Regions from separate parts of the Aliamphritea spongicola genome, predicted to be linked through region 3. Evidence: predicted binding sites of a transcription regulator. Region 3 holds the regulator's gene; each other region holds the start of a gene.
What was found. Region 3 encodes sigma-54, which starts transcription at its own class of promoters, with help from an activator protein. Its sites were predicted from a motif close to TGGCACNNNNNTTGCTNT; they were not measured.
Positions count from the first base shown of each region.

Region 1: fliE (flagellar hook-basal body complex protein FliE) is a predicted target of sigma-54. The motif match lies at 2,032-2,049, and genes of this name have one in related genera.
Region 2: flgB (flagellar basal body rod protein FlgB) is a predicted target of sigma-54. The motif match lies at 1,275-1,292, and genes of this name have one in related genera.

Region 1 is NZ_JAFIDL010000005.1:53,520-56,795, reverse strand. It holds gene fliF (flagellar basal-body MS-ring/collar protein FliF) at 1-1,518, opposite strand, end outside; gene fliE (flagellar hook-basal body complex protein FliE) at 1,560-1,904, opposite strand; gene JYB63_RS15195 (3'-5' exonuclease) at 2,093-2,716, opposite strand; gene JYB63_RS15190 (DUF294 nucleotidyltransferase-like domain-containing protein) at 2,734-3,276, opposite strand, start outside.
Region 2 is NZ_JAFIDL010000005.1:5,691-8,966, forward strand. It holds gene JYB63_RS14995 (chemotaxis protein) at 1-201, shown strand, start outside; gene JYB63_RS15000 (CheR family methyltransferase) at 198-1,061, shown strand; gene flgB (flagellar basal body rod protein FlgB) at 1,324-1,731, shown strand; gene flgC (flagellar basal body rod protein FlgC) at 1,734-2,168, shown strand; gene JYB63_RS15015 (flagellar hook assembly protein FlgD) at 2,208-2,885, shown strand; gene JYB63_RS15020 (flagellar hook-basal body complex protein) at 2,900-3,276, shown strand, end outside.
Region 3 is NZ_JAFIDL010000009.1:55,647-58,922, reverse strand. It holds gene rapZ (RNase adapter RapZ) at 1-449, opposite strand, end outside; gene ptsN (PTS IIA-like nitrogen regulatory protein PtsN) at 451-912, opposite strand; gene hpf (ribosome hibernation-promoting factor, HPF/YfiA family) at 931-1,221, opposite strand; gene JYB63_RS20035 (RNA polymerase factor sigma-54) at 1,267-2,772, opposite strand; gene lptB (LPS export ABC transporter ATP-binding protein) at 2,813-3,276, opposite strand, start outside.

The sequences.
Region 1 (3,276 bases), on a different contig from region 3:
CGCGGACATTCCGTCCATTTCCAAAGATTCCAGCTGCGCAGAAATATCACCCTCAGGTGTATTCTCATCCTTTTTCTCTTTCTGACTGGCAGCTGCAAGGTGATTCAGAATTGGCCGTAACAGACCAAATACCAGTAACAGAACGAACAGGCCGGCCGCCGCTTTTCTGGCAATATCCCACACCCACTCCTGCTGCCAGATCGGAATTTCTTCATCAACAAACTCTTCCGGCGCAGCAAACGGTGAATTCAGAACATTGACGCTGTCACCGCGCAGGGCAGAAAAGCCTACCGCGTCACGGACAAGAATTGTCAGGCGGTCCAGATCCTGCTGTGACCAGGCCGTTTTACCGGCCTCAGGTGAAGCACCGGCAGCAACGAAGTCATCCACAACCACCGCAACCGACAAACGTTTGACGCGCCCCATCTGATGGCGTGTATAACTGATAGAACGGTCCAGTTCAAAGTTTCGCGTCGCCTGCGAACGGGCACTCTGGGGAGGTTCAACCCCACCCGCGCCGGCTTCACCGTCAGCCACTTCAGGCACTGTAGCCACTCCCGGAGGCTGATTAGACAAGGCACCCGGAATTCCCCTGGCTTCATTACTGCCGGTCGTACTCTCATCCAGGGTTTGCTCACTGCGCAGGGAAGGCAAGTCCGGGTTAAAAATCTCATCCGTCTGCTCAACAGCAGTAAAATCCACCTCAGCAGAAACTTCCGCACGGAAGTTGCCCAGCCCGACAACCGGCTGCAGGATACTGTTCACACGGTTAAGTAATGTTTCTTCGATCTTACGGGTATATTCCAGCTGCTTAGCCGCCAGTACCACATCGACATCTGCATCACGGGTATTCAGCAGGCGCCCTTTCTGGTCAACAACCGTGACATCTTCACTGGATAAAGAAGGAATGCTGGAAGCAATCAGGTTGGCAATGGCTTCAACCTGGACCCGATCCAGTTTACGTCCGGCTAGCAACTCCAGAAATACAGACGCAGTTGGCTTGCGCTGATCGCGCACAAACACAGACTGTTTCGGCAATGCCAGATGCACCCGGGCCTTGCGAACAGAAACCATACTGCTGATAGTACGGGCTAACTCACCCTCAAGCCCGCGGCGATAACGGGCATTTTCCATGAACTGGCTGGTGCCGAGCCCCTGCTCTTTATCAAGCAGCTCGAACCCTACTGTGTTGTCACCGCTGAAACCTTCCGCAGCCAAACGCAGGCGCGCTTTGTGCAGCTGTTCATTAGGTACCAGGATCGAACGTCCTGAAGCGTCAAATTTATAAGGAATGGCAAATAACTGTAGCTGATCCACAATTTCATTGGCGTCAGCATAGGCAACATCATTGTACAGCACCCGATAGTCCGGCTCCTGAGACCACAGCACCACAGCAAAACCAATAGCGATAGTAGCCGCCAGACCGACCATCAGCCCCAGCTGACGAACCAGACTCAGACGATTGAAGCCAAAGGCTATACCCTTGCTACCACCCGCTGCCATAGATGCGTTTTCCATTTAGTTGAGTGCCCACACAACCGTTAATTCAATAAGCGCCATTAAATTGGCATCTTCATAACATCTTCATAAGCCGACACCATCCGGTTACGGACCTGGGTCATTGCCTCAAATGAAACCGATGCTTTTTCCATGCTGATCATTACCTGGTGAAGATCAACACCCGGGTCTCCCCGCTCAAAAGACGTCGCCAGTGCTTTGGCTTCCTTTTGCATGCCATTGACCTTATCTACCGCGCCTTTCAGCATTTCACCGAAGCCCGGGGTATCATCATTAACACCGGCCACAGGCATCCCCATAGGGGCCTGCTGCATCCCCTGCTGCGCCTGCGACTTCATCGCACGCATCTGTTCCAGGACAGAATTTATGTCGGCTCTTTCGATCATACCCACCTCAGAAATCGGCAATATATTGACATTATATGCGTAGACTAGGTCTATTCAAGTAATAATCCGGCGTATTCGCCAAAAAAACGTCGCCTAATAACGTCAAAAAACTATACATACTGAGTTAAAAGCAAAAAACGGGCCATCAGGCCCGTTTATTTTTTGACAGGTTGAACAAAGCAACCGCTTCAGATATTCGGCGTCTCGCCATACTTCAGGCGGACATACATAAGCGCGACGGTAATCGCATCGCCCAGCGCGGTATGCCGCTCTAATATAGGAATATCAAGATTCTTTGAAATGGTATCAAAACGCAGATCGGCATTACCGCCAATACTCCGCCATTTAATGATGTCGTGGTACACATGGGAAAGCTCAATCGCTTTACCCGGTAAGCCAAAACCGTAACGGGGCCGTAAAAACTTATCCAGCATGCGAATATCATAATTCACATAATACCCCAGTACCGGCCGGTTACCGACAAACGCCAGTACCTGCTCAAGTGCCTCATCCATATCTACACCGTCAACCAGATCAGCCGCACGGATTTTATGAATTTTGATTGAATCTTCTGTCAGACTCTTAGGCGGCTTAAGCTTGATATCCAGCCGCTCACTGGTGACTACCTTCTGCCCTCTGATTTTTACCGCGCCAATGGACAGTATTTCACCTTCTTTGACATTAAGGCTGGTCGTCTCGCAGTCCAGCGATACCACCTCATCACCGTCATAAGGCTCAAACAGCTCACCATGAGGCCCGGCCTTATGGTCTATCCGCTCTTTAAACTGTCTGATGGTACGGGGAATAATCATCCTGAATTTGCCTCCGGTTAGCCTGCCAGGTGATAACGCAATGCCAGATGCTTTTTAAATCCCTTCACTATATGCAGGGCATCACGCAACATATCGCGTTCCATTTTATCCAGAAGGGCCAGGTCAATGGTATTAGGCGTTTGATCAATGCCGTCCTGTTCCGCACGAACGACCTGCTGACCCAGCCGGACCTGAATAAACAATGCCAGTGCCTCGCACAGTTCACGGCCATGCTTTTCTTTAATCTGCCCCAGCTCTACCAGCGCCTCGATGCGCTTAAAGGTATTCGTTTCCAATACCCGGTATTCCAGCGCCAGTGTCCGGATACCATGAACAATCGGGAAGATACCGCCCTTTTTTACATCCAGCTGGCCTTTTTCTTTTAGGTTGCCGAAAAAGCTTAGCGGCGTATCAAACTCCAGTGCGACTTTGGCAAAATGCGCAAAAAACACTTTATTGCTCTGCAAATGGCGCATAAACCAGTTACGCGAGGTTTTGAAGAGCGCCTGATTACCGGCAACCGGGTGTGCATCAACGGCGATCGCCAGATTCATTTGCGC
Region 2 (3,276 bases), on a different contig from region 3:
GGTTATACCCTGGTAAACCGTATCCGTGACAATGAAAGCTTGCGTAAGCTGCACGTTGTGTTGCACAGTTCACTGAGTGGACGCTTTAACCTTTCAATGATTAAAAAGGTTGGTGCTGATGCGTTTATTGGTAAGTTTGATGCCGACGAGTTGGCAACTGCAGTAGTAGAGCGTATGAAGGCTGTTGAATCCGGTCTTTGACAGGTGGTGGAGTAAAGGTTCTGGACACTTCTAAGTTAAAGATTACCGATCAGGAATTTACCCTGTTTTGTGATTATCTGGAAAATGCCTGCGGCATTTTGTTAGCCAGACATAAGTTGTATCTCGTTGAAAGCCGCTTGGGGCGCCTGATGAAAGAGCGTGAGATTCCCAGTCTCGCGACCCTTGTAGAGCAACTGAAGCGGCCGGGTAGTCGGGCTCTTAATGAGCAGGTTATCAACGCAATGACGACCAACGAGACTTTATGGTTCCGTGATATTCATCCCTATACAATCCTGAATAATCAGGTTTTGCCTGAGTTGGCCGCAGCTGGTAGTCGCCAGCGTTTGCGGATTTGGTCAGCAGCCTGCTCAACGGGGCAAGAGCCTTATTCGATCAGTATGTCGATTGAAGAGTTCAAGCAGTCAGGTAAGGGCAGTTTTGGTGGTGAGGAAATCGTTGCTACTGATATCTGTACACGGGTATTACAGCAGGCTAAGACCGGTGACTATGAGCGTCTGGCTTTAGGAAGAGGCTTGTCTCAGGAGCGCCTGAACCGTTTCTTTTCTCCTAAAGGCGATGATATCTGGACCATAAAGCCAGAGCTCAAACGCAGAATTAACTTCCGTGAACTGAATTTGTTGGGCTCGTATAGCACGATGGGGCAGTTTGATATTATTTTCTGCCGTAACGTGCTCATTTATTTCTCCACTGAGTTGAAACTGGAAATTCTGCGTAAGATGCATAAGTCGCTTAAGAAGGGAGGTTATCTCTTTTTGGGGGCATCAGAGTCTTTATCTGGCCTGAGTGACTGCTATGAAATGATTCACTGCAGACCAGGTATTATTTATAAGGCTATTTAAAGCTATTTGAGTGATTCAAGAACCCCGGACAGTTTGCTGTCCGGGGTTTTTTTATGCCTGGAAGGTACATCGCGGCAATGCAGAGTAATGGGAGATGCCGCTTTGCCGCCCCGTTGCCGGTGGATTGCCGGTTCGTTTTTTAAGGGGCATTTGATTGCCGCTTATAGTTTTATTTTTTTCTTATCTTGCTGATTTTAAATGATTTTTAGTAGTTGGCATTCTGTTTGCATTTAACTGGTCAGTTAATTATAGGAGTGTCGGTATGGCAATCAGTTTTGAATCAGCGCTGGGTATACATGAGCAAGCGGTCTACGTACGTAGCAAGCGTGCAGAAGTGCTGGCAAATAACATTGCAAATGCAGACACCCCAAATTTTAAAGCCCGGGATATGGATTTCAGAGCAATTTTGCAGGGCAAAGAGTCGCAGATGCAGGCAGGACAGCTTGAACTGGCTCAAACTAAAAGTGGCCACAGTGAAGGTCTGGTAAATCCGGATTTTGCCGCTGAAATGATGTACCGGATCCCAAGTCAGCCAAGCATTGATGGCAATACAGTCGATGTTCAGACTGAAATGGCCCGCTATACAGAAAATGCTTTGGACTATCAGGCATCGTTTCAGTTTCTGGACAGAAAATTTAAGGGCCTGAAAGGCGCGATTAAGGGTGAATAATTATGTCATTGTCTAATATTTTTGATATTGCCGGTTCAGCCATGAGCGCCCAGAGTGTCCGGTTAAATACGACGGCCTCTAACATGGCAAATGCTGACAGCGTCAGCAGCAGCTATGGTGAAACTTACCGGGCCCGTAAGGCTGTTTTTGAGCTGGGTCGTCAGGATGAATTGCAGCCAGGTGTGCCTTTGGGTACCCAGGCGGGCCAGGGGGTTGAGGTTGCCGGAATTGTTGAAAGTGACGCGCCGTTACGCCAGGAATACAACCCTAATCACCCGATGGCAAATGAAGAGGGATATGTTTTTTATCCCAATGTAAATGTGGTTGAAGAGATGGCAGATATGATTTCTGCGTCCCGTTCGTTTCAGATTAATGCTGAAATCATGAATACCGCGAAGCAGATGACGCAGCGGGTGCTGACCCTTGGTCAGGGCTGATAACGTCGGATTTGCGTGAGAGTTCAGAGGTAATTAATTATGTCGACTATTAATACGAATCAGACAACCAATGTCTTTGATCAGATTAATGAGGCTAACAAGGCGCAATCGACGCAGACGTCTCAGACATCCAGCGACAGCGATATGTTTATGCAGCTGATGATTGCTCAGCTGCAGAATCAGGATCCGACTAGCCCGGCAGAGACAAATGACTTCATGCAGCAGATTTCCAGCATGAGTCAGGTTGAGAGTATCAACAACCTAAACATTACGATGAATAACCTTTCCAATTCGCTGCTGTCCAGTCAGTCGGCGTTACAGGCTTCATCAATGGTTGGGCAGAATGTGTATGCCAAGACCGATGTGGCAACGATTACTGCGGATAATAAAGATGTTAAAGGCATTGTTGAGTTGCCGATTTCAACGACGAACCTGCGGGTCAAAATTTATGATCCTAACGGCGTTGAAATAGAGACCCTTGATCTGGGGGCTAAAAACGCAGGGGATCTGAATTTTGCATGGAATGCGGGCGATGATGCGGCTTCCGGCGATTACCGGGTTGTGGCTGAGGCCGCGACCGCAGATGGTTATAAGGCAGTGAACAGTTACCTGGCTTACAACGTCAACAGCGTCACACTGGGTCAGAACGGTGTTGGCATGAAACTGAATACTGACGCAGGTTCTATTGCGTTCAGTGATATCAAACAGATTGGGTAAGGCAGGAGAGTATCATGGCGGGTTTTAATACTGCGGTTACAGGTTTAAAAGCGGCAACAACCGATCTGGATGTCACGGGTAACAACATTGCGAACTCCAGTACAATCGGTTTTAAATCTTCACGGACGGAGTTTGGCGACATTTATGCCACAGCTGTAGTGGGTGCGGGTTCCAGTAACGTGGCCGGTTCCGGTGTAATCGTTTCTGACATCGCACAGGATTTTCAGGCCGGTACCATTGAATTTACCAACAACAACCTGGATCTGGCGATCAACGGTTCAGGTTTTTTCCAGCTGGATGATGGCCAGGGTGGTGTGACTTACACCCGTGCCGGTGCGTTTGAGCTGGATAAAGACGGTTTTATCGTATCCAAGTCCGGTAAGCGTTTGCA
Region 3 (3,276 bases):
TACAGCGACAGGCGGGTGGTGTCCAGGCGCAGGTCAGCCAGTTCCGCAAGAGGGCCCAGTAATTCGCGCTCATATTCGATAGCGTCTTTCAGGCTGCGTTGTTCGTTAGAGAGCGGATGTTTACGCCGGGTTGCGCTGTAACGTTTAAGCAGGACTTCTTCATTGCTGTCCAGGTATAAGAGTTCACAGCTGATGTTTTGTTTTTCCCGCAGTTTCTTCAGGATTGCCGGGAATTCTTCCAGGTTACTGAGCGGGTTACGGGCGTCAATACTGACTGCCAGCAGGGTTTTAGGTGCGTCGCTACTGCTTTTTTCCGGTGGCCGGGTGATCAGTTGGGGTAACAGGTGGGCAGGCAGGTTATCAATGCAATAGAAGCCGATATCTTCCAGTGCCTGCAGTGCAGTACTTTTACCTGAGCCGGAGCGGCCGCTGATCACTACCAGTTTCATGTCAGTTGTTCACCTTGTAATGGATCGCTGCTGCCAGTAGTTCTTCGCCGGAGGTAGCGCTGCGCAACTGCTGACGAAATTCGGTCTGGCTGAACAGTTCTGCAAGGTTACCCAGGGTTTGCAGGTGTTCGTCGCATGCGTCTGTAGGCACGAGCAGTACAAATAACAGGTCGACAGGTGCGCCGTCGATGGCGTCAAAATCAATTGGCTCTGCCAGCTGTACCAGACAGCCGACTACCTGATTGTAGTTGTCCAGTCTGCAGTGGGGGATCGCAACGCCTTCTCCGATTCCGGTACTTCCAAGGCGTTCCCGGCCGATCAGGCCTGAAAATATGTCTTCTTCTTCAAGATCTTCTGATTGTTGGGCGATGGTTTTGCTGATGAGTTCTAAAGTGCGTTTTTTACTGCCGCCCTCAAGAGCGTGAAGCACTCTTGAGGGGGTAAGTAGATCTTTGATTAACATAGGGTTTCAGAAACGTTGCTATTTGTGATTCTTCAGTTTTTCTTTATGTTTGATGACCTGACGGTCGAGCTTGTCGATCAGGCCATCAATTGCTGCATACATGTCATCGTGTTCGTGTGTGGCGAACAGTTGGCCACCGGCTACATGAACATCACCTTCGGCTTTTTGCCGGGTTTTTTCAATGCTCAGTGTAACCTGGGCATTGGTGATGTTGTCGAAATGACGTTCCAGTTTGCTGAATTTGCTGTGCACATAGTTGCTCAGTGATTCTGTCAGTTCGACGTGGTGACCAGAAATATTGATTTGCATGGCAATCTCCTTGTTAGTGCATTACGGATGTTATCCGTAATTTCATTAAACCAGACGCTTTCGCTCATTTGAAGGTGGAATATTCAAAGACTCACGATATTTTGCGATGGTTCGGCGGGCGACTTTGATTCCCTGTTCGTCCAGCAGCTGGGTAATTTTATTATCACTCAGTGGCTTGGCAGGGTTTTCAGCAGCAACCAGTTTCTTTATCAGCGCGCGTATAGCGGTGGAGGAGCAGGTTCCGCCTCCGTCCGTACTGACGTGGCTGGAGAAGAAATATTTAAGTTCGAAGATACCCCGTGGGGTATGCATATACTTTTGTGTGGTAACCCGGGAAATGGTTGATTCGTGCATGTCCACTGCTTCAGCAATGTCATGCAGTACCATTGGCCGCATGGCTTCTTCACCTTCTTCGAGGAAGTCCTGCTGGCGCGCGACGATTTCACGGGTGACCTTCAGGAGGGTTTCATTGCGGCTGAGGATGCTTTTAATAAACCAGCGTGCTTCCTGAAGGTGACTTTTCAGGTATGTGTTGTCAGGACTGTTATCAGCCCGTTTGATTAGATCGGCGTAGCTGTCATTAATGCGTAACCGGGGAGAGGCTTCAGGGCTGAGCTTTACCTGCCAGATGCCTTTTTCCTGGCTGACAAATACGTCAGGGATGACGTATTCAGAGTGGCTGGTGGTAATCATAGCGCCGGGTTTTGGATTCAGGGACTGAATCAGGGCTACCACCGCCTGCAGTTGTGGCTCTTTCAGCCGGGTCTTACGCATCAGTAGTTTATAATCATGGCTGCCGAGAATCGGCAGGTACTGGCTGGCGACTTTACGGGCTTCTTTGAGATACGGAGTATCTGCCGGTAACTGATCCAGTTGCAGTAACAGACATTCGCTCAGGTCACGGGCAGCCACCCCCGGAGGGTCAAATTGCTGTACCCGACGCAGCACTGCTTCGATTTCATCCAGTTCTGTTTCCTGAAGGTGAGGATCATCCTGGCTGGTGAAGTGTTCGTGAATCGCTTCCAGTTCAACGCTCAGGTAGCCGTCCGGGGTAATGCCGTCGATGATATTGGTGGCAATTAACTGATCCAGTTCACTCATCGGTGTGAGGTTTAACTGCCAGTTCAGGTGGTCCTGCAGGGTTTCAACCGCAGTATCATTGGCTTCAAAGTTACTGTCGCTGAAGTCATTATTGCTGGTTGACGCCGGTGTGGCAGTCTGAAAAGTATCTTCCCACTGGCTGTCAGTGGACAGTTCATCCGGAATATCTTCATTCCAGTCGCTGTCGGCTACATGGGTTTCTTCCGGCTCGGCGCTGACGGTTTCGGTGGTTTCCTGCTTGGCAGGTGCGTCAGCATCGAGCTCGGTTTTTGCTTCGGTATTTTCTGCGGCTTCTTCTTCGCCGACTTCAAGCATAGGGTTTGAGTCGAGGGCTTCCTGTATTTCCTGTTGCAGGTCAAGCGTTGACAGTTGTAACAGCCGAATCGCCTGCTGCAATTGCGGGGTCATCGTAAGGTGCTGGCCAATCTTCAGTTGTAACGCTTGTTTCATATAACTGCTTGTACCTGTCAGAGAATAGAAGGGGAGAAAACTACAGACGGAACTGCTCGCCCAGATATGCCTGCTTCACTTGCTGATTACTCAGTATATCTTCTGGTGCGCCAGCGGCAAGGATATATCCTTCACTGACTATATATGCCTGTTCACAAATATCTAATGTTTCACGCACATTATGGTCAGTAATCAGGATGCCGATGTTCTTACTCTGCAGATGTTTTATGGTGGCTTTTATGTCGGTGACCGAAATAGGGTCCACACCTGCGAAGGGTTCGTCCAGCAGAATGAAGCTGGGTTCTGTTGCCAGGGCGCGGGCGATTTCAACCCGGCGACGCTCGCCTCCGGACAGGGCCATCCCAAGGCTGTCAGCCAAGTGCGTTACATGGAACTCTTCCAGAAGTTCTGCCAGCTTTTCTTCACGCTGCTGCTTGTTCAGCTCAGGGCGGGTTTCAAGAATCGCCATGATGTTATTGCGTACACTCAGCTTACGAAAGATAG